Aliamphritea hakodatensis: one gene and its partners. The protein of the gene in region 1 binds, or shares a complex with, the protein of each later gene. Links are inferred from orthologs where the notes say so. Each region holds a gene or a part of one and is shown on either strand. Other genes may lie near its edges.

Evidence for each region. The genes of interacting proteins can lie anywhere in the genome.
Region 2: the proteins of accD (region 1) and accA are in contact, whole or in part, in a solved structure (PDB 8UXZ), measured with the Escherichia coli proteins. The link is inferred for Aliamphritea hakodatensis from one-to-one orthologs.
Region 3: the proteins of accD (region 1) and accB are in contact, whole or in part, in a solved structure (PDB 8UXZ), measured with the Escherichia coli proteins. The link is inferred for Aliamphritea hakodatensis from one-to-one orthologs.

Annotation. Positions count from the first base shown.
Region 1 is NZ_AP025281.1:2,797,974-2,805,316, reverse strand. What follows is about bases 4,569-7,343. They hold accD (acetyl-CoA carboxylase, carboxyltransferase subunit beta), read left to right. Parts: upstream 4,569-5,411; coding sequence 5,412-6,275; downstream 6,276-7,343. Other genes in these bases: folC (bifunctional tetrahydrofolate synthase/dihydrofolate synthase), read left to right, coding at 6,390-7,343; trpA (tryptophan synthase subunit alpha), read left to right, coding at 4,575-5,378. In the rest of the region: PCI15_RS12975 (FimV/HubP family polar landmark protein), read left to right, coding at 1-1,544; tRNA pseudouridine(38-40) synthase TruA, read left to right, coding at 1,585-2,427; PCI15_RS12965 (phosphoribosylanthranilate isomerase), read left to right, coding at 2,652-3,332; trpB (tryptophan synthase subunit beta), read left to right, coding at 3,352-4,536.
Region 2 is NZ_AP025281.1:822,308-829,686, reverse strand. The notes cover bases 3,022-5,832. They hold accA (acetyl-CoA carboxylase carboxyl transferase subunit alpha), read right to left. Parts: upstream 4,999-5,832; coding sequence 4,045-4,998; downstream 3,022-4,044. Other genes in these bases: dnaE (DNA polymerase III subunit alpha), read right to left, coding at 5,122-5,832; tilS (tRNA lysidine(34) synthetase TilS), read right to left, coding at 3,022-3,999. Also shown: eno (phosphopyruvate hydratase), read right to left, coding at 1-812; pyrG (CTP synthase), read right to left, coding at 840-2,471; more of tilS, read right to left, coding at 2,623-3,021; more of dnaE, read right to left, coding at 5,833-7,379. UniProt on the Escherichia coli protein: Component of the acetyl coenzyme A carboxylase (ACC) complex. First, biotin carboxylase catalyzes the carboxylation of biotin on its carrier protein (BCCP) and then the CO(2) group is transferred by the carboxyltransferase to acetyl-CoA to form malonyl-CoA.
Region 3 is NZ_AP025281.1:1,278,889-1,286,205, reverse strand. What follows is about bases 1,548-4,296. They hold accB (acetyl-CoA carboxylase biotin carboxyl carrier protein), read left to right. Parts: upstream 1,548-2,570; coding sequence 2,571-3,023; downstream 3,024-4,296. Other genes in these bases: accC (acetyl-CoA carboxylase biotin carboxylase subunit), read left to right, coding at 3,047-4,296; aroQ (type II 3-dehydroquinate dehydratase), read left to right, coding at 2,092-2,535; PCI15_RS05850 (DUF2333 family protein), read right to left, coding at 1,548-1,699. Also shown: upp (uracil phosphoribosyltransferase), read right to left, coding at 1-363; more of PCI15_RS05850, read right to left, coding at 668-1,547; more of accC, read left to right, coding at 4,297-4,390; prmA (50S ribosomal protein L11 methyltransferase), read left to right, coding at 4,579-5,472; PCI15_RS05825 (DUF3426 domain-containing protein), read left to right, coding at 5,476-6,957; tRNA dihydrouridine synthase DusB, read left to right, coding at 7,125-7,317. UniProt on the Escherichia coli protein: This protein is a component of the acetyl coenzyme A carboxylase complex; first, biotin carboxylase catalyzes the carboxylation of the carrier protein and then the transcarboxylase transfers the carboxyl group to form malonyl-CoA.

The DNA.
Region 1 (7,343 bases):
AAAGCGGTTTAGTGCCGACCATCATGAAAGTGCTGAAAGATTTTGGTTTGTATATTGCCGCCGGCGGTGCCGGATTGCTGGCGCTGATTGCCGGGCTGATTTTCTTCCTGCGTCGCCGTAAAGATAAAGATGAAGAAGCGGGCAGTGAGCTTGAGCAGGCGGTGGCAGATGCTGAAGCCGATATCGGTGATGTTACGGAAGCTACTGAAGACGCCGTGACTGCAGACGCTGAGTCAGTTGCAGACGCTGATGCGGATGTGCCGGACGAGGCTGAAGAACTGGTGGCAATGTCAGATGATGTTGATCTGGATGATCTTGAAGACCTGACTGAGCTGGATCTGGAAATGGATCTTGATGACAGCTTTGCAGAAAACCCGCTGGAAGCGCCTGACGCTGATCCGCTGGATGAAACAATTGATGATCAGGAGTTCGATCTGGGGCTGGGTGATGATGACCTGGATGCGGATCTGGCTGAACTGGATATCGCTGATGTGGAAGAGGCCGTTGAACCGGCTGCTGTCACGGCAGCAGCAGATCCTGCAGACGATGAGTTTGATCTGGATCTGGACATGGATATTGACGAGCCGTTTGCTGCGGCTGCTGAACAGCCTGAAGTCGATGAGCTGTCTGAAGAGCTGGCAGGGCCGGAGGTTGATGACGCCCTGGATGCCATTCTTGATGAGGGTAATGACGCCTCAATCGATGATGTTCTGGCTGAGATCGATGATGATGAGCTGGAATTCACCGCTGAACCTTTGGCTCAGGATACCGAAGATGATATAGCTGATCTGGACGATGTCCTTGCGGAAGCGGGTGGCGATGATCTGGAGTTTACGCCGCAGGCTTTGCCGGATGATGAGCCTGAAGCGGTGGCTGAGGCCGTTGCTGATGACAGCGATGAGCTTGAATTTGATTTGTCTGCCGCTGAAGAGGATGAAGATCTGGTTGATCTTGATTCACTGCTGAATGATGCGCCGCCGGAAGCGCCGGTTGCCGCGCAAGATGAGTCAGTTGATATTGATGATCTTATGGCTGATCTTCAGTCTGCAGATCCGCTGCCGGAAGATGAAGACGACAGTGATATGGTGTCACTGGATGAGTTGTTAGGTGAGTCTTCAGCGCCGGAAGCTGCTTCACCTGTGCCTGAGCATGTGGCCGTTCATCCTGAAGTTGAAAGCCTGCTTGAAGAAGCGGTTGCCGAAAATGATGAAGTGGTGCTGGATGAAACAGCATTTACCGGTGGCTCTGCTGCAGACGAGCTGGAAGCGACGTTCTCTTCGGATCTGGATGCAGATCTTGATTCCGAACTCGAAGCGTTGCTCAGTGGTGATGACAGTGCGTTACCGGCTGGCGGTGATGAGAGTCTTGACGGTATCAGCCTGCTGGATGGCGCTGATGAAGTTGAGACCAAGCTTGATCTGGCCCGTGCCTACATCGATATGGAAGATGTCGACGGTGCAAAAGATATTTTGGCTGAAATTCTGCAGGAAGGCAGTGATAATCAAAAGCAGGAAGCGAACTCTCTGCTGGAATCGCTTGTCTGAGGACAGGATTTTAAGCACTCTGGAAAGTAAGTAAGAATTTATGTCACAACGGGATAACACCCAGCAAGAAGGGGCGACGCAAGTCGCCCCTTATCGTTTTGCGTTATGTGTAGAGTATGCCGGTGGAAACTACCGGGGCTGGCAAATTCAGCCGGAACATAACGTGCCGACCATTCAGGCTGAGGTTGAGGCCGCTCTGAGTAAGATTGCCAACGAACCCGTCAGTGTGGTCTGTGCCGGCAGGACAGATGCCGGGGTCAGTGGTACCTATCAGATTATTCATTTTGATACCTATGCGAAGCGCGATGTTCGCGGCTGGGTGATGGGAACAAACACCAAGCTCCCTGATGATATAGCCATTAAATGGGCCAAGCCAGTTGATGCCACGTTCCATGCCCGTTTTTCTGCGCTTGAGCGGCGCTACCGGTACCTTATATACAGCGCTAAGGTGAAGCCTGCGGTATTGAATAAAGGGGTGACCTGGACGTATAAAAGCCTCAATGTCGATGCCATGCGCGAGGCGGTTCAGCACCTGATCGGCAAACACGATTTTACTTCCTACCGGGCGGTGGGCTGTCAGGCAAAAAGTCCGGTAAGGGACGTCCGGGAGTTCAATGTATACCGTGAAGGGGATCTGATCGTTCTGGATGTGCGGGCGAACGCCTTTTTGCATCATATGATCCGTAACTTCGCCGGTGTGCTGATGACGATCGGGGCGGGTGAGGCCGAGCCGGTATGGGCAAAAGAAGTGCTTGAGGCACAAGATCGCCGTTTGGGCGGCGTCACTGCGCCGCCGTTTGGTCTGTACTTTGTTGATGTGAAGTATCCGGCAGAATATGAGTTACCGGTGTCTGATCTTGGACCGTATTTTTTGTCCTGCTAGTCAGAAAAAACGCTGAGCCAGCCGGTACAGGTGTGCTGTTTCTTTTCCTGTCTGAAACGCGTCTTGGGGCTGTGCTTGGCGGATCTATCTGGTAGTATGTTCGGCTTCATAATTAGATATAAGTTTATTGTGTGATGTGCACGCAGCTTGTGTGCGAATTGTACAGTATTCATGATTTGAGCCTGTCTGGCAGGCTGTGTAACAGACAAGCAGGAGAGCTGCAGTTGGCGGTTGAAACGGCTACTGGCAATTCAGAGCATAATAACATTGGATCCGGTACGGCAGCCCGGGTGAAAATCTGTGGTATTACCTGTCTTGAAGATGCGCTTATGGCCATCGACGCAGGTGCTGATGCGCTGGGGTTCGTATTTTATGCGCCAAGCCCACGCTACGTGAGTCCTGAAACTGCGGCGGAGATTATTCGCCAGCTTCCTCCCTTTGTTACCACGGTTGCGCTCTTTGTTGACGCGCCAGCAGAGGATGTTGCCGCTGTTGTTGAACTGACTCAGATAGACCTTCTGCAATTCCATGGCAAAGAAACCGCCGCCTATTGCGAGCAGTTCAGCCGTCCTTATTTCAAAGCCCTGCGTATGTCCGCTGACATTGATGTCAGTCTGGCTGCTGCTGAGTACCCCTCGGCCCGGGCAATTCTGCTGGATGCTTATCGCAAAGGGGTGCCCGGCGGCACCGGCGAAAGCTTTGACTGGCAACGTATACCTTCAGATCTTCCTAAGCCTTTAATTCTGGCGGGTGGTCTGGACGGGTCCAATATTTATCGTGCTATCACCCAGGTCAGCCCGTTTGCGGTTGATGTCAGTGGCGGGGTAGAGCGAGTCAGGGGGCGAAAGTCGCCTGAGAAAATCAATACCTTTATGAGTGAGGTGGCACGTGCCAACTACAGCTGAACTTGCAATCGCAAAGCAGATGCCTGATCAGGGTGGTCACTTCGGTGACTTCGGTGGTCGTTATGTATCTGAGACCCTGATGGCTGCATTGCAGCATCTTGAACATACTTATGAAACCCTGTGGGCTGATCCTAAGTTTCAGGAAGAATTTGACCGCGATCTGGCACATTATGTTGGCCGTCCGTCGCCACTGTATCATGCGGAGCGTTTGTCCCGTGAGCTGGGCGGCGCGCAGATTTACCTGAAGCGTGAAGACCTTAACCATACCGGTGCCCATAAGGTGAACAATACCATCGGTCAGGCGTTGCTGGCCAAGCACACCGGTAAGCCGCGGATCATTGCTGAAACCGGTGCCGGTATGCACGGCGTTGCCAGTGCCACAGTTGCTGCCCGTCTGGGGCTTCAGTGCCAGGTTTACATGGGTGAGGAAGATGTCCGCCGTCAGGTGATGAACGTCTACCGTATGAAATTGCTGGGTGCTGAGGTTATTTCGGTCAGCTCCGGTACCAAAACCCTGAAAGACGCGATGAACGAAGCCATGCGTGACTGGGTAACCAATGTTGATAATACATTCTACATTATCGGTACCGCTGCAGGCCCGCATCCTTATCCGAAACTGGTGCGTGATTTCCAGTCTGTTATTGGTCGTGAAGCCCGTAAACAGTGTCTTGATCAGGCCGGTAAACTGCCGGATGCGCTGATTGCCTGTGTTGGCGGTGGATCCAATGCCATTGGTTTGTTCCATCCGTTTATTGAAGATGCTGATGTGCGTATGGTGGGTGTGGAAGCGGGCGGTAACGGTCTGGAAACCGGTGAGCATGCTGCGCCACTGACTGCCGGACGTCCGGGCGTACTGCACGGTAACCGTACCTATCTGATGGAAGATGACGCGGGTCAGATCCTTGGCACGCACTCAGTGTCTGCCGGTCTGGATTACCCGGGTGTCGGTCCTGAGCATTCTTATCTTAAGGATATTGGCCGTGCTGAATATACTGCGATCAACGATGACGAAGCGCTGGACGCTTTCCGCCGTCTGACGCTGGTTGAAGGCATTATGCCGGCACTGGAATCCAGCCACGCAATTGCTCAGGCGATGAAGATGGCACCGACGATGGATAAAGATCAGGTTTTACTGGTCAACCTGTCAGGTCGGGGTGATAAAGATATGCATACCGTTGCTGCGATTGATGGTATTAAGGTTTAACAGCGGTTTACGCAGACAGCGAAAGAGTACTGAATATTATGAGTCGTATAAGTTCCTGTTTTGAAAAGTTGCAGGCAGAAGGTCGTAAGGCACTGATTCCTTACGTTACTGCCGGCGATCCGGCCCCGGGTGTTACGCTGCCGTTAATGCATGCGATGGTAGAGTCCGGCGCAGATATTATTGAGCTGGGTGTGCCCTTCTCTGACCCGATGGCTGACGGTCCTGTTATCCAGTTGGCGTGTGAACGGGCCTTGAGTCACAACACCAGCCTGCTGGATGTGCTGGCGGTGGTAGCTGAATTCCGTAAGACAGATCAGACCACTCCGGTCGTACTGATGGGGTACCTGAACCCGATCGAAGTAATGGGGTATGAGGCATTTGCTCAGGCTGCTTCTGACGCCGGTGTCGACGGCGTACTGACCGTCGATCTGCCACCAGAAGAAGCGGTTGATTTCGGCCCGCTGATGAAGGCTAAAGACATTGATGTCATTTACCTGCTGGCACCGACGACTGTTGAATCCCGCATAGAGAAAATCTGTGCCGCGGGCAGTGGTTATGTGTATTACGTGTCGGTTAAAGGTGTGACCGGTTCTGCCAGTCTGGATGTTGATGACGTGGCAAGCCGGTTGGATATCATCCGCAAGCATACAGATATGCCGGTGGGTGTGGGTTTTGGTATCCGTGATGATGCGTCTGCCCGGGCAATTTCTGAAGTTGCTGACGGTGTAATCGTCGGCAGCGTACTGGTTAATAAGATCGCCGAACTGGCTGATCAGCAAGATAAGATTCCTGAAGCAGTGGCTGCAATTACCGGTAGCATGCGTCAGGCCATGGATAAATAAGCCCGCTGAAGAAATGCGGTTAGTGGAGTCATAATGAGTAACTGGCTGGAAAAAATTGTTCCCTCTCTGGCGCGTTCTTCAGAGAAGAAACGTACCAACATTCCTGAAGGTCTGTGGAAGAAGTGTGCAAAGTGTGAATCGGTACTGTACCGCCCGGAACTGGAAAAGAATCTGAGCGTTTGTCCGAAGTGTGATCACCACATGCGGATTGGTGCGCGTCCACGTCTGGAAATGTTCCTGGACGAAGACGGACGTCAGGAAATCGGTGCAGAGGTGACACCGGTTGACCGTCTGAAGTTTAAAGATTCTAAAAAGTATAAAGACCGTCTGGCTGCTGCGCAGAAAGATACCGGTGAGAAAGATGCGCTGGTTGCGATGCGCGGTGAAGTGAACGGCCTGCCGGTTGTGGCGGTTGCATTTGAGTTCCGCTTCATGGGCGGCTCAATGGGTGCTGTGGTTGGTGAGCGTTTTGTGCGTGCTGCTAATGTGGCGCTGGAAGAGGGTATTCCGCTGATCTGTTTTGCTGCCAGTGGCGGTGCGCGTATGCAGGAAGCTCTTTTCTCCCTGATGCAGATGGCGAAAACCAGTGCGGCACTTGAAAAGCTGAAAAATGCAGGCGTACCGTACATTTCTGTGCTGACTGATCCTGTATACGGCGGTGTATCTGCCAGTCTGGCAATGCTGGGTGACCTGAACATCGGTGAACCCCGTGCCCTGGTTGGCTTTGCAGGTCCGCGGGTTATTGAGCAAACGGTACGTGAGAAGTTACCGGAAGGCTTCCAGCGCAGTGAGTTCCTGCTGGAACACGGTCAGGTTGATATGATTATTAACCGTGGCGAGATGCGCGACCGTTTATCTTCTATTCTGCGTATGATGCAGGGTAAGCCGGCAGCATAAGTTGCAGAGGCGAATACTTCGAAGGCCGATTTTGCTTAGCAAGTCGGCTTTCTTGTTTTTAATGGTTTTTTAGCATTGCAGACCGTTTTCAGGTCGTAACTGATGGCAGTGAGTATGTCTGAGCAAACAGCAAATAAAAAAGATCTGGCGCAGTGGCTGAGCTGGATTGAGCAGTCCCATCCCAGTGAAATTGAGCTTGGTCTTGAAAGGCTTAATGAAGTCTACCAGCGGCTGAATCTGGATCTGTCGGTCTCGAAGGTTGTCATTATTGGCGGCACCAACGGTAAGGGCTCAACGGTTGCGATGCTGGACCAGGCATTGCGTGATGCAGGCAAAACCGTTGGTTGCTTTACTTCGCCTCATTTCCTTCGTTACAACGAGCGGATCAAGCTGAACGGTCAGCAGGCGCAGGATGAGGTGCTGGTAAGTGCGTTCGAACGTATTTATGCGGCCTGCGGTGATACTTCGCTGACATACTTTGAATACAATGCGCTGGCGGCTCTGATTGTGTTTGCTGATGCCAAGCCGGATGTCATGCTGCTGGAAGTCGGACTGGGCGGTCGCCTGGATGCAATCAATATTGTCGATGCGGATATCTCTGTGGTTACAACGGTCGCTGTCGATCATATTGACTGGCTGGGTGATGACCGCGAAAAAATCGGTTATGAGAAAGCCGGTATATACCGAAGCGGACGGCCGGCGGTATGCGGTGATCCGGATGCGCCGAAAATGCTGCTCGATTACGCCGCTGAAATTGGCGCTGAACTGTGCGCCCGCGGCGATGATTTTCAGCTGACTGAACACGCTGACGGCCGCTGGGACTGGCAGGGGAAGTCTGCCACTGGTGATGTTGTCAGTTATAAAGGGTTGCCGGATATAAATTTACCGAAACCAAATGCGGCAGTTGTGATCCAAGTACTGCAGTTGCTTGGGGTGTCGCCTGAGGAAGGTGAGCTTGCGGCCAGCCTGGCAGCAGCATCGCTGACCGGCCGCTTGCAGCGCATAGAGCGCCACGGCTGTCAGTATACGCTGGATGTGGCGCATAATCCGCAAGCAGCTGAATACGTT
Region 2 (7,379 bases), 2.0 Mb from region 1 along the record:
CCTTCGGAATCAAATACCTTGCCTTCGCCAGACAGATCGTACTTACCGTCTTTGTAGAATTCAGATGCTGCACAGTCCAGCGCCAGAGTAACGTCTTTACCCAGCTCATAACCGGCATTGGCAACCGCATCACGGATCACAACCAGCGCTTCTTCGTTAGAGCCCAGGTTAGGCGCAAAACCACCTTCGTCACCCACAGCAGTACTCAGACCTTTAGCCTTCAGAACCGCCTTCAGCGCATGGAAGATCTCTGCGCCGCAACGCAGTGCATCAGCAAAGTTATCCGTTGCAACCGGCTGAACCATGAACTCCTGGATATCAACATTATTATCCGCGTGCTCACCACCGTTCAGGATGTTCATCATTGGCACAGGCATAGAGAACTGGCCGGCAGTGCCGTTCAGGTCAGCAATGTGCTCATACAGCTCAACGCCTTTGCTGATCGCGGCGGCTTTAGCTGCTGCAAGCGACACAGCCAGAATAGCATTTGCACCCAGGTTGGCTTTGTTTTCAGTGCCATCCAGCGCCAGCATTTTGTTGTCCAGCGCACGCTGATCAGCAACGTCCATGCCAACCAGACTGTCACGGATTTCACCGTTAATAGCAGCAACCGCTTTCAGAACACCTTTACCCAGGTAACGTGATTTATCGCCGTCACGCAGTTCCAGCGCTTCACGTGAGCCTGTAGAGGCACCGGAAGGCGCACAGGCAGATGCCTGCTGGCCAGTGCTTAGAATCACATCCGCTTCAACGGTTGGGTTACCACGGGAATCAAGCACTTCGCGAGCTTTGATATCAGCAATTGTTGCCATTAATAGAACTCCAATATTACTTAGATATTACTTTTCCAGATCTGCCTGGATTAAGGCAGCTTCGATAAACCCACGGAACAGGCCATGGCCGTCACGCGGAGTCGATGTAAATTCAGGGTGGAACTGACAAGCGACAAACCATGGATGATCCGGCACTTCCACAACTTCAACAAGCTCGCCGTCAACAGAACGGCCGGCAATGACCAGGCCAGCCTCTTCCAGCTGCGCAACGTAGTTGTTGTTCACTTCATAACGGTGACGGTGACGTTCTTTAATTTCTGTCGCACCGTATGCAGCGGCAGATGTAGTACCGTCTTTCAGGTGACAAACCTGCGCACCCAGACGCATCGTACCGCCCAGGTCATCGGCATTACCCCGTAATTCAGTGACACCTTCTTCAGTCATCCACTCGGTAATCAGACCGATCAGCGGGTTCTTCGCATCCGCATCAAATTCTGTACTGCTGGCATCTTCAATACCGGCAACATGGCGTGCATATTCAATCACAGCTACCTGCATACCCAGACAGATACCCAGGTATGGCACCTTGTTCTCACGGGCATACTTAACCGCAGCGATCTTACCTTCCACACCGCGCTCACCGAAGCCACCCGGTACCAGGATTGCAGATACGTCCGACAACAGGTCAACGCCATCACGCTCAACCTGCTCAGAATCGATATACTTAATGTTTACCTTGGTACGCAGCTCGATACCCGCATGGGAAATCGCTTCAATCAGCGACTTGTAGGCATCCAGCAACTCCATGTACTTACCCACCATCGCAATGGTCACTTCACGGTGCGGGTTCAGCTTGGCATCAGCTACACGGTCCCATTCGCTCAGGTCAGCAGCCGGGCAATCCAGGTTAAAGCGCTCGATAACGATCTGATCCAGGCGCTGTTCGCTCAGCAAACGCGGGATCTTATAGATGGAATCAGCATCCGGCAGAGAAATCACTGCACGCTCTTCAACGTTGGTAAACAGAGACAGCTTACGGCGGGAACTGGCAGGAATAGCAAAATCAGAACGGCATACCAGAATATCTGGCTGAATGCCGATTGAGCGCAGTTCTTTAACCGAGTGCTGCGAAGGCTTAGTCTTAATTTCACCGGCAGTCGCAATGTAAGGCACCAGTGTCAGGTGCATGAACATTGCGCGATTAAAGCCCAGTTCAACCTTTAACTGACGCACCGCTTCCATGAACGGCAGTGATTCGATATCACCAACCGTGCCACCGATTTCCACCAATGCAATATCGGCATCACCGGCCCCGTCAATCACACGGCGCTTAATTTCATCAGTGATATGCGGAATAACCTGAACAGTACCGCCCAGATAATCACCACGGCGCTCTTTACGCAGTACGTGCTGATACACCCGGCCGGCGGTAAAGTTATTACGCTTACCCATAGTGGTGCGGATAAAACGCTCATAGTGGCCCAGATCCAGATCCGTCTCAGCGCCATCTTCGGTGACAAAGACTTCACCGTGCTGAATCGGGCTCATCGTGCCCGGATCGACGTTAATATAAGGGTCCAGCTTAAGCATGGTGACTTTAAGCCCCCGCGCTTCAAGAATTGCAGCCAGTGAAGCGGATGCGATGCCTTTCCCCAACGAAGAAACAACACCGCCAGTGACGAAGATATAACGCGTCATGTGGAACCTGTATATGGTCGTAAACTTGGATAACGCTGTTTAATCAGCCATTCCGTTAAGGAATATTTTTTTCACGCAATAAAAAATACCGGCCGGAACAGGTATTAATGAGTGGCTAGCAGTCTGATTAAAACAGCAACATAAGATGGGGCTACAGGGTACCAGAATCACTGCCGGCAAACAATGCAGCGGGCTGCCAATCTAGCCAGAAAGGCGGCTTATTTTCAGCTTCACACCAGCTCTGACAGATACAGATTCCCGGGACCGCTACAATTTCGTCCCCACGGACACACACCGGCCAGTGATCCCGCTGCCACGGCGGCACACCGGCTTCCTGAAACAAATGCTTTAACGACTTCCCCGGCCGGCCTGACGGATGACACCTGTCGCCCTCCCGACGATTGCGAACTGACACTCCGGCCAGCCACAGGTCCGGACTGGCGGCCGATTCAGTCTTTAACAGCAGACGACCACCCGGATACCGCTCAGGTGCCGCCAACACATCCACCAGCAGAGCACTCCATGGCGGACAGCTCATCATCGCTTCGATAAATAAACGGTTGCGGTAGCGGCGGATAATCCGGTCACCCAGTATCAGTTCCGGCTGCCGGTCGCCGGCCACAGTCATTAACGTTCTGAGACTGTCCAGCTGTGCGGCAGTGAGCTGAACGCCTGCGCACCGGCACCAGTAACGTAACAGATTTGCCTGACGCCGCTCCGACAACAACTGCAGCTTATCAACCTGCAAGCTGTTTTCGGCTAAGCAATTCTGAAGATCCGACTGAGCAAATTCTTCCAGCAGCGCTTCGGCATCTGCCAGATGACCGGCCGCTGTCTGAAGGCGCGCACTGACTCCGGACCAGCGCCCGGCCAGCAGAGGCAACACCTGCTGGCGCAGAAAATTTCGGTCATACTGAAGATCCCTGTTACTGGGATCTTCTACCCAGCACAAACCTTCTTCCTGCGCCCACTCTGCCAATTCATTGCGGCTGATATCCAGCAGCGGCCTGAATAACAGGCCTTCACCAAGCGCACGTTGCCGCGGCATTGCAGCCATCCCCCGCACCCCTGCGCCCCGGAATAAACGGAACAGCAGCGTTTCAGCCTGATCATCACGGTGATGCGCCAGCAATACACAGGTATTCCGGGACGACACCTGCTCAAATACCTCATAGCGGGCATTTCTGGCAGCCGTTTCAACACTGCCCGGTTGCAAACACACCCTTTCAGCATGAAACGCCAGCCCACGCAGTTCAGCCTGACGGGCACAAAAGAGCTGCCACTCACCGGCTTCCCGCTGGAGCTGATGGTTAATATGCAATACCGTTAACTGCTCCGCGGGCAAACAGCGGCTGGCAAGCTCCAGCAACACCATTGAATCCAGACCGCCACTGAGGGCAATGATCCAGTGATGAATACCGGACTGATGTGCCAGTTGCTGCTCAAAGCGTTGCATGAAGGTATCGCCGGTCATCTTGCCCATATACAGGTCTCTGTCTGTGTTGCTGGTAATTGTAACCTGAAACAAAAAAACCGCCGGGGATACCGACGGTTTTTTTATAGCAGACAGAGCTTACTGATCAATACCGTAAGACATCAGGCGCTGATAACGACGCTCCAATAGCTCTTCGGTGTTGAATTCATCATGACGGGCCAGCGTTTCCATCAGGTGTTTCTTCAGGTTAGCAGCCATCAGACCGTGATCACGGTGCGCACCGCCCAGAGGCTCATCAACGATCTGATCAACCAGCCCCAGTTCAGACAGACGGTCAGATGTCAGGCCCATTGCTTTAGCAGCATCCGGAGCACGTTCCGCACTCTTCCACAGGATTGATGCACAGCCTTCCGGCGAAATAACTGAATAAGTGGAATAACGCAGCATCAGCAACTCATCACAGACACCGATCGCCAGTGCGCCACCGGAACCGCCTTCACCGATAACGGTAGAAATAATAGGCGTTTTCAGACGGGACATAACCGCAAGGTTGTAAGCAATCGCTTCACTCTGACCACGCTCTTCTGCACCGATCCCCGGATACGCACCCGGTGTATCAATGAAGGTCAGTACCGGCATATTGAAACGTTCTGCCATTTCCATCAGACGCAGGGCCTTACGATACCCTTCCGGACGTGGCATACCGAAATTACGGCGTACTTTTTCTTTAACCTCACGGCCTTTCTGATGACCGACCAGCATAACAGGGCGCCCTTCCAGACGGGCAATACCACCGACCAGCGCCTGATCATCTGCATAGTGACGGTCACCGTGCAGCTCTTCAAAGTCATCAAAGATGTGCTTAACATAATCAAGCGTATACGGACGCTGAGGATGCCGCGCCAGCTGCGAAACCTGCCACTCACTCAGGTCAGAAAATAAAGACTCAGTCAGGCTGCTGCTTTTTGCCTGCAACTTGCTGATCTCTTCTTCAATATTCAGTTCGTTGTCATTACCAACCAGACGCAACTCTTCGATCTTCGCTTCAAGGTCAGCAATTGGCTGTTCAAAATCCAGATAATTGGGATTCATGCGTAACGTATTCCGTTTGTTTCTATATCGCTGCCGGGCGTGTCCCGGTAACGGAAAAAAATTCTGCTAAGTGTACCCGTACATGGAATTAAGAACCAGTATCAGGCGTCACTTAGCGGCGATTTAATAACAAACAGACACAGCATCACCACCAAACTGATCCTTCAGCTTCAGTAACACCTCATCTGTCGGTTCCACTTTCCAGTCATCCCCCAGATACACCCGTGCAGATGCATCTTCCCGGCTGTACTGCAAAGCGACACTCACGGCAGAAGCGCCTTTCGCCCCTTCGAGTAACTGCTCAAGAACCTTAAGCTGACGTTCTTTCAGCTGATCTGCCTGACAGTTCACCTGTATATGCGATGCATACCGGGCTCTGGCCTGAGTGATATCAATGACTTTACTGGCCCGAACTTTAGTCCGGCCTGAATAATCATCGTGTGCAATTTCACCTTCGACCAGCAGGATCGCATCTTTGTTCAGCAGATGGCGATGCTCATCAAAACTGTCACCGAAAAGCGTAATTTCTATCCGGGACGTCCGGTCATCCAGTGTAATAAAGCACAGCGGATCACCCTTCTTGGTTTTCTTCATCCGGATATCTACCACCAGCCCCAGCATTTTCTGTTGCTGGCCCCGGGCCGGCTGTAACTCAACGATTCGCTTGGAAATAATATTCGGCAATTCTGACTCGTATTCGTCAATCGGATGACCGGTTACATACAAGCCGAGGGTATCTTTCTCACCCTGCAGACGCTCTTTATCCGTCCAGCAACGCAGCTTCATGTAGTCTGCATAAGGGTCACGGGGATCTTCGGCTTCCATATCACCGAACAGATCAAACATACCGGCACTCTGATTGCGCTCACTCTGATCAGCTGCTTTCAGCGCTTCAGGAATGGCAGCCCACAGCTGGGCACGGTCCGGACCGAGTTTATCCAGTGCGCCACAGCGAACCAGGGCTTCCATAACACGTTTGTTGATCTTCTTACTGCCAACCCGTTTACAGAAGTCAAAAATATCCTTAAACGGGCCCTCCTGACGGGCTTCAACAATCGACTCAATCGGGCCTTCACCCACGCCCTTTACCGCCCCCAAACCGTAAACAATTTCACCGTCATCATTCACGGTAAACATATATTCGCCACAGTTCACGTCCGGCAGTACCAGTGGCAACTCCATGGTCCGGCACTCTTCAATGAAGATCACCACCTTTTCGGTGTTCTGCATATCAGAGGACAATACCGCTGCCATGAAAGGCGCAGGATAATGCGCTTTCAGCCAGGCCGTCTGATAGGACACCAGTGCATAAGCGGCGGAGTGAGACTTGTTAAAACCATAACCGGCGAACTTTTCCACCAGATCGAAAATATTACCGGCCAGATCCCGGTCAATATTGTTATTTTCCGATCCTTCAAGAAACGAAACCCGCTGCTTGGCCATTTCTTCGGGTTTCTTCTTACCCATCGCCCGGCGCAGCATGTCCGCACCACCCAGGGTATAGCCTGCCATCACCTGAGCAATCTGCATTACCTGCTCCTGATACAGGATGATGCCGTAGGTAGGCTCCAATACAGGCTGCAGGCTCTCTAACTGGTAATCCGCATGGGGGTAGGCAAGCTCAGCTAAACCGTGCTTTCGGTTAATGAAGTCATCTACCATGCCGGACTGCAGCGGCCCCGGACGGAACAGCGCTACCAGTGCGACAATATCTTCAAAGCGGCTTGGTTTCAGCCGGTTTACCAGATCTTTCATACCGCTGGACTCAAGCTGGAAAACCGCCGTGGTCTCAGCGGACTGCAGCAAATCAAAAGTAACTGGGTCTTCCAGGTCAATCAGCGCGATATCCAGCGGCTCTTCGCCGCTTTTCGCCCGAATCCGGTCAATGGTCTTTACCGCCCAGTCGATAATGGTCAGGGTCCGCAAACCCAGGAAGTCGAACTTAACCAGTCCGGCCTCCTCAACATCACCTTTATCAAACTGAGTAACCAGCCCCTGCCCATGCTCATCACAATAGGTGGCGGCAAAGTCTGTCAGCTTGGTCGGGGCAATTACCACACCACCGGCGTGTTTACCGACGTTACGGGTAACCCCCTCCAGCTTATAGGCCATGTCCATGATTTCCTGCGCTTCTTCGCTGGACTCCACAAACTCACGCATCATCGGCTCTTCTTCCATCGCCTTGCTGAGCGTCATGCCTATTTCAAAAGGGATCAGTTTGGACAGTTTATCCGCCAGACCAAATGCCTTGCCCTGCACCCGGGCAACGTCCCGCACCACCGCCTTTGCCGCCATGGTACCGAAAGTAACAATCTGAGATACCGCATCACGGCCATAGGTTTCTGCGACGTAATCGATAACCTTATCGCGGTTATCCATAC
Region 3 (7,317 bases), 1.5 Mb from region 1 along the record:
AATGTCATGGGCCAGCTTTTCAAAATACGCCACAGGCTGAAGAGTTTCTTCATCCCGGTACAGACCGACCACACTGATCTTTGCGCTTGGCACCAGATCAAGTACGCCGTCCAGCATACCAATGCCGGCACGCAGAATTGGCACAACAGTAATCTTCTTACCCTTGATACGCTCTGCAGTAATTTCGCCGCACCAGCCTTCCAGCTGATACGTTTCAGTAGCCAGATCTTTGGTCGCTTCATAGGTCAGCAAACAGCCTACCTCTGCCGCCAGCTGACGGAAGCTACGGGTGCTAACGCTTGCTGCCCGCATCAGGCCCAATTTGGGTTTTACCAGAGGATGGTTTATCTCATTAACACGCATGTTGTTCTCACCAGAAATCATAAAAATTAAACGACACAGCCGTTACCTGTTCCGCCCGGATACAAACAGGCAAGCGCACTGACACCCGAAAGCAGGGCAAAAACTGGCGCGCTTTATCAGTCAGCAAACAGGTAACATTAATTAGCCGGGCATGATACTGACAAATGCAGCAAATGTCTTACCAATTAGTCAGAATTTTACCGTCAGATCAAAACAAAAAAGCCGGCTGTTAAATAAGCCGGCTTTAAGGATAGTCGATTCTGCAGCACATCACCGTGACACAGAACAGAGTACAGAAGTTATGTTATCCCTGAGATAACAAATCACGTAAATCAATGATCGCCGCATTCGCCCGGGAAATATAAGACGCCATGACCAGTGAGTGATTCGACAGGAAACCGAACTCTGTACCGTTCAGGATAACCGGACTCCAGATTGTTGACTGGGTTGCCTCCAGTTCACGGATAATCTGGCGCAGACTGATCAGTGCATTTTTCTTTTCAAGCGCCGGCGCAAAGTCCTGCTCCACAGCTTTCAGCAAATGAATCAGCGCCCAGGACGTACCGCGGGCCTCATAAAAGACATCATCGATTTCCATCCACGGCGTTTTGATTTCCAGTTCGCCTGCTGCTGCAGTCGACTGACGTGCCTCATTATCTCCGGCCAGATCCGTGTTCACACGCTTCTGCCCGACACTGGCACTTAAACGCTGTGACAGGCTGCCCAGCCGGGTAGATACATCCGCAAGCCAGCCCCGCAGGTTATCCGCACGGGCATAGAACTGTGCAGCATCATCGTTACGTGCCAGACGCGCCTCGTACCCTAACAGTGCTTTTACGGCTTTACGGTATTCAGATTCCGTCGCAGGCAGCAACCAGCTGTTATTGTCAAAATGTAGCAGCGGCTCAGCTTCAATCAGATCAGGATCTTCTGTGGACTGGGACTGAGAACGGCTGAAATCCTTACGTAATGCCCGGGCCATATCCCGCGCCTGAACCAGCACACCGAACTCCCAGTTGGGAATGTTATCCAGCCAGAGTCCCGGCGGCATACGGTCGTTGTATAAGTATCCGCCCGGCTTATCGAGCAACACTTCGGTAATTCCCACCAGCGCATTCAGGGTAGCTGTGCCCACAACCGGTGCCTGACCATCTTCTGTCACTTCGGAGCGCACATCGAACGGGGCAGGCTCAAGGCTCCAGTACATTCCTACACCGGTCGCGACAACCAGATACACTACCAGAGCCGCTATAACGACCCCAACGCCTTTGATACCCAGTGTAACTGCGGTCATATTATCCCACAGACGTAACCACGTCCGCTGTAACCATTCCATCCTGAAGCCCTCTTAATAAGTCGCGTTATCGCGCGCAATATCTATGATATCCGACACCGGGTCAATGTTCCTTAACATTTATTAACGTTAACCGGCAGGCACCTCTAAACGCTGTCGGCAGCATAAATTGTCCACCCGGTCAGAAATTTACAGCATGAGGCTTAACTCTATCTGTATAAACAGGGCCTTAACTGCCCGCCGGAACCAGTCAACTAGTCAAATAATGTACAGAAAGCACTGACAACTTCTGCAAACTGGCAGACAAAACACAATAAATACAGGAACTGTTTACAGCCCCATTCTTTTCCGGCACACTAGCCAGTCTTAAGGGGTCCGGAACCCCAACCCTGAACGCTTTTGAAGTCTGAATAACGCGTCACTAAGGCAATTTAATGGCTAAAATCCTTGTTCTGAACGGTCCCAACCTTAACCTTCTCGGCACCCGGGAACCTGAGGTATACGGTACCACCACACTCCAGGACATCAACGTGCGTTTACAGTCACTTGCCCTGCAGAGCGGCCACCAGCTGGAATCTCTGCAAAGCAATGCTGAACACGTTCTGATTGACCAGATTCACCAGGCCCGCGACGAACAGACAGACTTCATTATTATTAACCCGGCGGCTTTCACCCACACCAGTGTGGCTTTACGTGATGCGCTGCTGGGGGTCGCAATTCCCTTCATCGAAATTCACATTTCGAATGTACACGCCAGAGAAACTTTTCGCAGCCACTCGTATCTATCTGATGTAGCTGTTGGCGTTATCTGCGGTCTGGGCACCCAGGGATACGAATTAGCACTGCAGTCGGCCATCAGCCGTCTGGAAAAACCCTAATCATCTGAATTTACTAAATAGAGCACTGCATTAGCATGGATATTCGCAAAGTAAAAAAACTGATCGAGTTGCTGGAAGAATCAAACATCAACGAAATTGAAATCAAAGAAGGTGAAGAATCCGTACGCATCAGCCGCGGTTCTAACCTGGTTGCTGCCCCGGTTGCTGCTGCACCTGTTGCTGTTGCACCTGCCGCACCTGTTGCTGCTGCACCTGCCGCCGCGCCTGCGCCGGTTGCTGCCGCACCAAGCAACGACAATGCACTTAAATCGCCAATGGTAGGTACTTTTTACCGCTCTCCGTCTCCAACGTCTCCTGCATTCGTTGAAGTAGGCTCTACCGTTAAGGCTGGCGACCCTGTCTGCATCGTAGAAGCAATGAAAATGATGAACCAGATCGAAGCAGACAAGTCCGGTGTTGTTGAAGCCATTCTGGTTGAAGACGGCCAGCCTGTTGAATTCGATCAGCCTCTGGTGACCATCGTATAAATCAGCCACAGGATCTTAACAATATGTTAGAAAAAGTAGTCATTGCCAACCGTGGCGAGATCGCTTTGCGTATCCTGCGGGCCTGCAAGGAACTGGGCATCAAAACTGTTGCTATCCATTCCACCGCAGACCGTGACCTGATGCATGTTCGCCTGGCGGACGAAGCCGTTTGTATCGGCCCTGCTCCGTCACCGCAAAGCTATCTGAATATTCCGGCTATCATTGCCGCTGCTGAAGTCACCGACTCTACCGGTATTCACCCGGGTTACGGCTTCCTGGCAGAAAACGCTGATTTCGCAGAACGTGCTGAACAGAGCGGTTTTGCATTCATCGGCCCCAAAGCTGAAACTATTCGCCTGATGGGTGACAAGGTATCAGCTATCGAAGCCATGCAGAAAGCCGGCGTACCGACTGTACCGGGTTCTGACGGCGAACTGCCGGAAGACAGCGAAGAAGTGCTGGCGATCGGACGCCGTATCGGTTATCCGGTAATCATCAAGGCTGCTGCCGGTGGTGGCGGTCGCGGTATGCGTGTTGTTCACAACGAAGCGCACCTGCTGAATGCTATTTACGTCACTAAAGCTGAAGCCAAAGCCGCCTTCGGTGATGATACGGTTTACATGGAGAAATTCCTTGAAAACCCACGTCACGTTGAAGTTCAGGTTCTGTCTGATGGCCAGGGCAATGCAATTCATCTGTACGATCGCGACTGCTCCTTGCAGCGCCGTCACCAGAAAGTAGTTGAAGAAGCACCTGCTCCGCACCTGGATCCGGAAGCCCGCGCTCAGGTACTGCAGAGCTGTGTCGACGCCTGTCTGGAAATCAACTACCGCGGCGCCGGTACGTTCGAATTCCTGTACGAGAACGGCGGTTTCTACTTCATTGAAATGAACACCCGTGTTCAGGTAGAACACCCGGTATCAGAGATGGTAACCGGTGTGGATATCGTAAAAGAACAGCTGCGCATTGCTTCTGGCCTGCCACTGACCATTAAGCAGGAAGATATCGAGCTGAAAGGTCACTCAGTGGAATGCCGTATCAACGCAGAAGATCCGGTCACCTTTATGCCAAGCCCTGGTAAGATCACCCACTTCCATGCCCCGGGCGGCATTGGTGTGCGCGTAGACTCTCACCTGTACAGCGGTTACAGCGTACCACCACATTACGACTCTCTGATCGCTAAACTGATCACCTATGGAGATTCCCGTGAAGTGGCCCTGCGCCGTATGGAAATCGCGCTGGATGAAATGCTGATCGACGGTATCAGGAGCAACATTCCGCTGCACCAGGATATTGTCCGCGATGCGAACTTCGCTGAAGGCGGGGTTAACATCCACTATCTGGAAAAGAAACTGGGACTCGACTGATCCCGGTATATGCAGGCAGCGGACACCCGCTGCCTGCAGTTTTACGCATTAACCCGGTTACCTCCCCAGGCGATATCCGCCGAATGACGGTCAGCGCACCGCATCACCCCAGGTAACTGAGCTGTAACGGTTAAAGCCCATACTATATGCTTACCGGTACCGCTTACCCGAATACAGGAAGACCCGTCATGCCATGGTTGCAGATCAAACTGGATGTTTCCCCTGAGAACGCCGAACCTTACGAAGATCTTTTACTGGCAGCCGGCTGCGCTGCGGTTACCTTTACTGATCAGGCCGACCAGCCAATCTTCGAACCTGATCTGGGCACTACACCCCTGTGGAGCAACACAGTACTGACCGGTTTGTTTTCAGCCGATCATGATCTGGACGCAACCCTGAACTTTCTGCAGCAGGCACATAAGGATCAGTTTCCTGACCGCGAATTTCCAACCTGCAAGACAGAAATTCTGGAAGACAAGGACTGGGAACGGGAATGGATGGACAACTACCAGCCAATGCAGTTTGGCAAACGCTTATGGGTCTGCCCGAGCTGGAAAGACGTGCCTGACCCACAGGCAGTCAACCTGATGCTCGATCCGGGCCTGGCATTTGGCACCGGTACCCACCCAACAACCGCGCTGTGCCTGGAATTCCTTGACGGCCTGGAACTGAATGACAAACAGGTCACCGATTACGGCTGCGGCTCCGGCATTCTGGGAATTGCAACTCTGCTGCTGGGTGCTACCCGTGTTACCGCTGTCGATATCGACGTACAGGCGCTTACAGCCAGCAAGGATAACCTGAACCGTAACGGCCTGACCGAAGACCGTATGCAGGTTTATTTACCGGAACAAACCCCGGAACACGAAGCAGACGTACTGGTTGCCAATATTCTGGCTGGTCCGCTGGTCGAACTCGCGCCAACACTCAGCAAACACACCCGCAGCGGCGGACAACTGGTTTTATCCGGCTTACTGGCCCATCAGGAAGAAGAAATCCGGGCAGCCTACGGCAACGACTTTATTCTGGACCCGGTCAGCGAACGCGAAGGCTGGATCCGCATTACCGGAATTAAGCGATAAACCGTGAAGCAGCAGCGCCTGATTACAGCATGTCCGGCCTGTAAAGCTCGCTTTCAGGTTACCGCCGGACAATTAAAAATAGCCCACGGCAAGGTACGGTGCGGTACCTGTCTGGAAGTATTTAATGCTGAACTGTGCAAAGTACCTGAGCCCAAACCGGCAAAAACACCGGAACCGGCCACCCAGTCCTCCGTTGTAGCACCGGCTCAGGAAAAACCGTCGTCGCGTCCGGCAATTCCCAAAGCCTTTATTCCGGCCCGCAAACCTGTACAGCCGGAAACACCACAGCCTCTAGACCTTGACCAGCCGGTGCAGGCACTGTTTAACAGCAGCCCCAAAAAAGTCACAACCGACTCATCCGGACAAAAGGAAGCCGCAACGCCAGAACAACCTTTGGCGACAGCAACAACGCCTGTTTCAGAACTGCCGGTCAGCCTGCATATAAGGCAAGCCAAATCCGTCCAGCCGCAGCCAGACACGCCGGCAAACAACGATCGGGCAAGCCCTGCCGAACAAAACCATTCTCAGCCCCCGGGCCCAGAGCGCAAACAACAATCTGCCAGTACACAACAAGAGGGCAAACAGCCTTCACAACCTGAGCCGTCCGGAAAAACAGCGACCGCCGGTGTTCAGGATAGCCCGCAGCAGACACACGCCGCGCCCTTAAAAGACACCCGTTCGGCAGATGAAAGCGCGCAGACCGAGAAAATCCGGCAGGCGCTGCACCGCCACCAAACCAGCTATCAGGCCAGAGACCAGGAACACGGCTACCTGAACCCGGCTGAAAAAAAACTGCAGGAGCTGTTACGCAATGCCAGCAACCCCCTGACGGCGACGGACCCGGCACCTGCACCACAGCCCGTTACCGCTTCAGCACCCGTTGAGCACAGCAGCATTCTGGCACTTCACCCCGACACCGAAGATAAAGACAGCGACTTCGTCCCTCAACAGACAGAACCGGTCATGATCCGGGCGACACATCAGCCACCGGGCAAAACCCTTTCACAGGCACTGATTATCTTCCTGGCACTGAGCTGCCTGCTGCTACAGTTCATGTGGTTCGAACGTAACGACCTGATTCGCCAGCCAGCGCTGACCAAACTCTACAAACCTGTCTGCGAACAGATCGACTGCCGGTTAGCCGTGCCGGAGAATGTACCGGACATCATAACCGAGCAGTTAATTGTGCAGGAGCACAAGGACTATCAGGGTGTGATAACAATCAGTATGTTGCTGAGAAATAAGGCGGCATTTGAACAGGCCTTCCCGGCCATCAGACTGGCATTTTCCGACCGTAACGGCAGCATCATCAACCGACGGACATTCCAGCCGGCTGAATACCTGAATTCAGTGTCTCTGGACGCCTCAGGAATGCCGCTCGAACACAGCATCCAGGTCCACCTGGATGTTCTCAATCCCGGACGTGCTGCAGTGGGCTATGAAGTCAGCCTGCACCCCTCCAGCCTGACAAACCGTCGGCTGTAAGCGTATTTTTTGCTGCTTTGCAACACCATAAACGGTTAAAAAAGCATCAAAAACTGCTTGGCCCGCCTGCCACATAAAGGTATTATTGTCCGCCTTCCAGACAGCACGAAACCCGCGACTGCACGCAGTCAGGGTAATGCTATTTCTTTCAGGTTCAGGGTTGGCAGATGTTTCAGATCGGAAACCATACCATTGACAGTCAGGTCATCCTGGCACCAATGGCAGGCGTCACTGACCTACCGTTCCGGCAACTGTGTAAACAGTTAGGAGCGGGGATGGCGGCTTCCGAAATGGTCACCTCCGATACCCGGCTGTGGAATACCCGCAAATCAAGCCTTCGTCTGCAGTACGATAAAAATG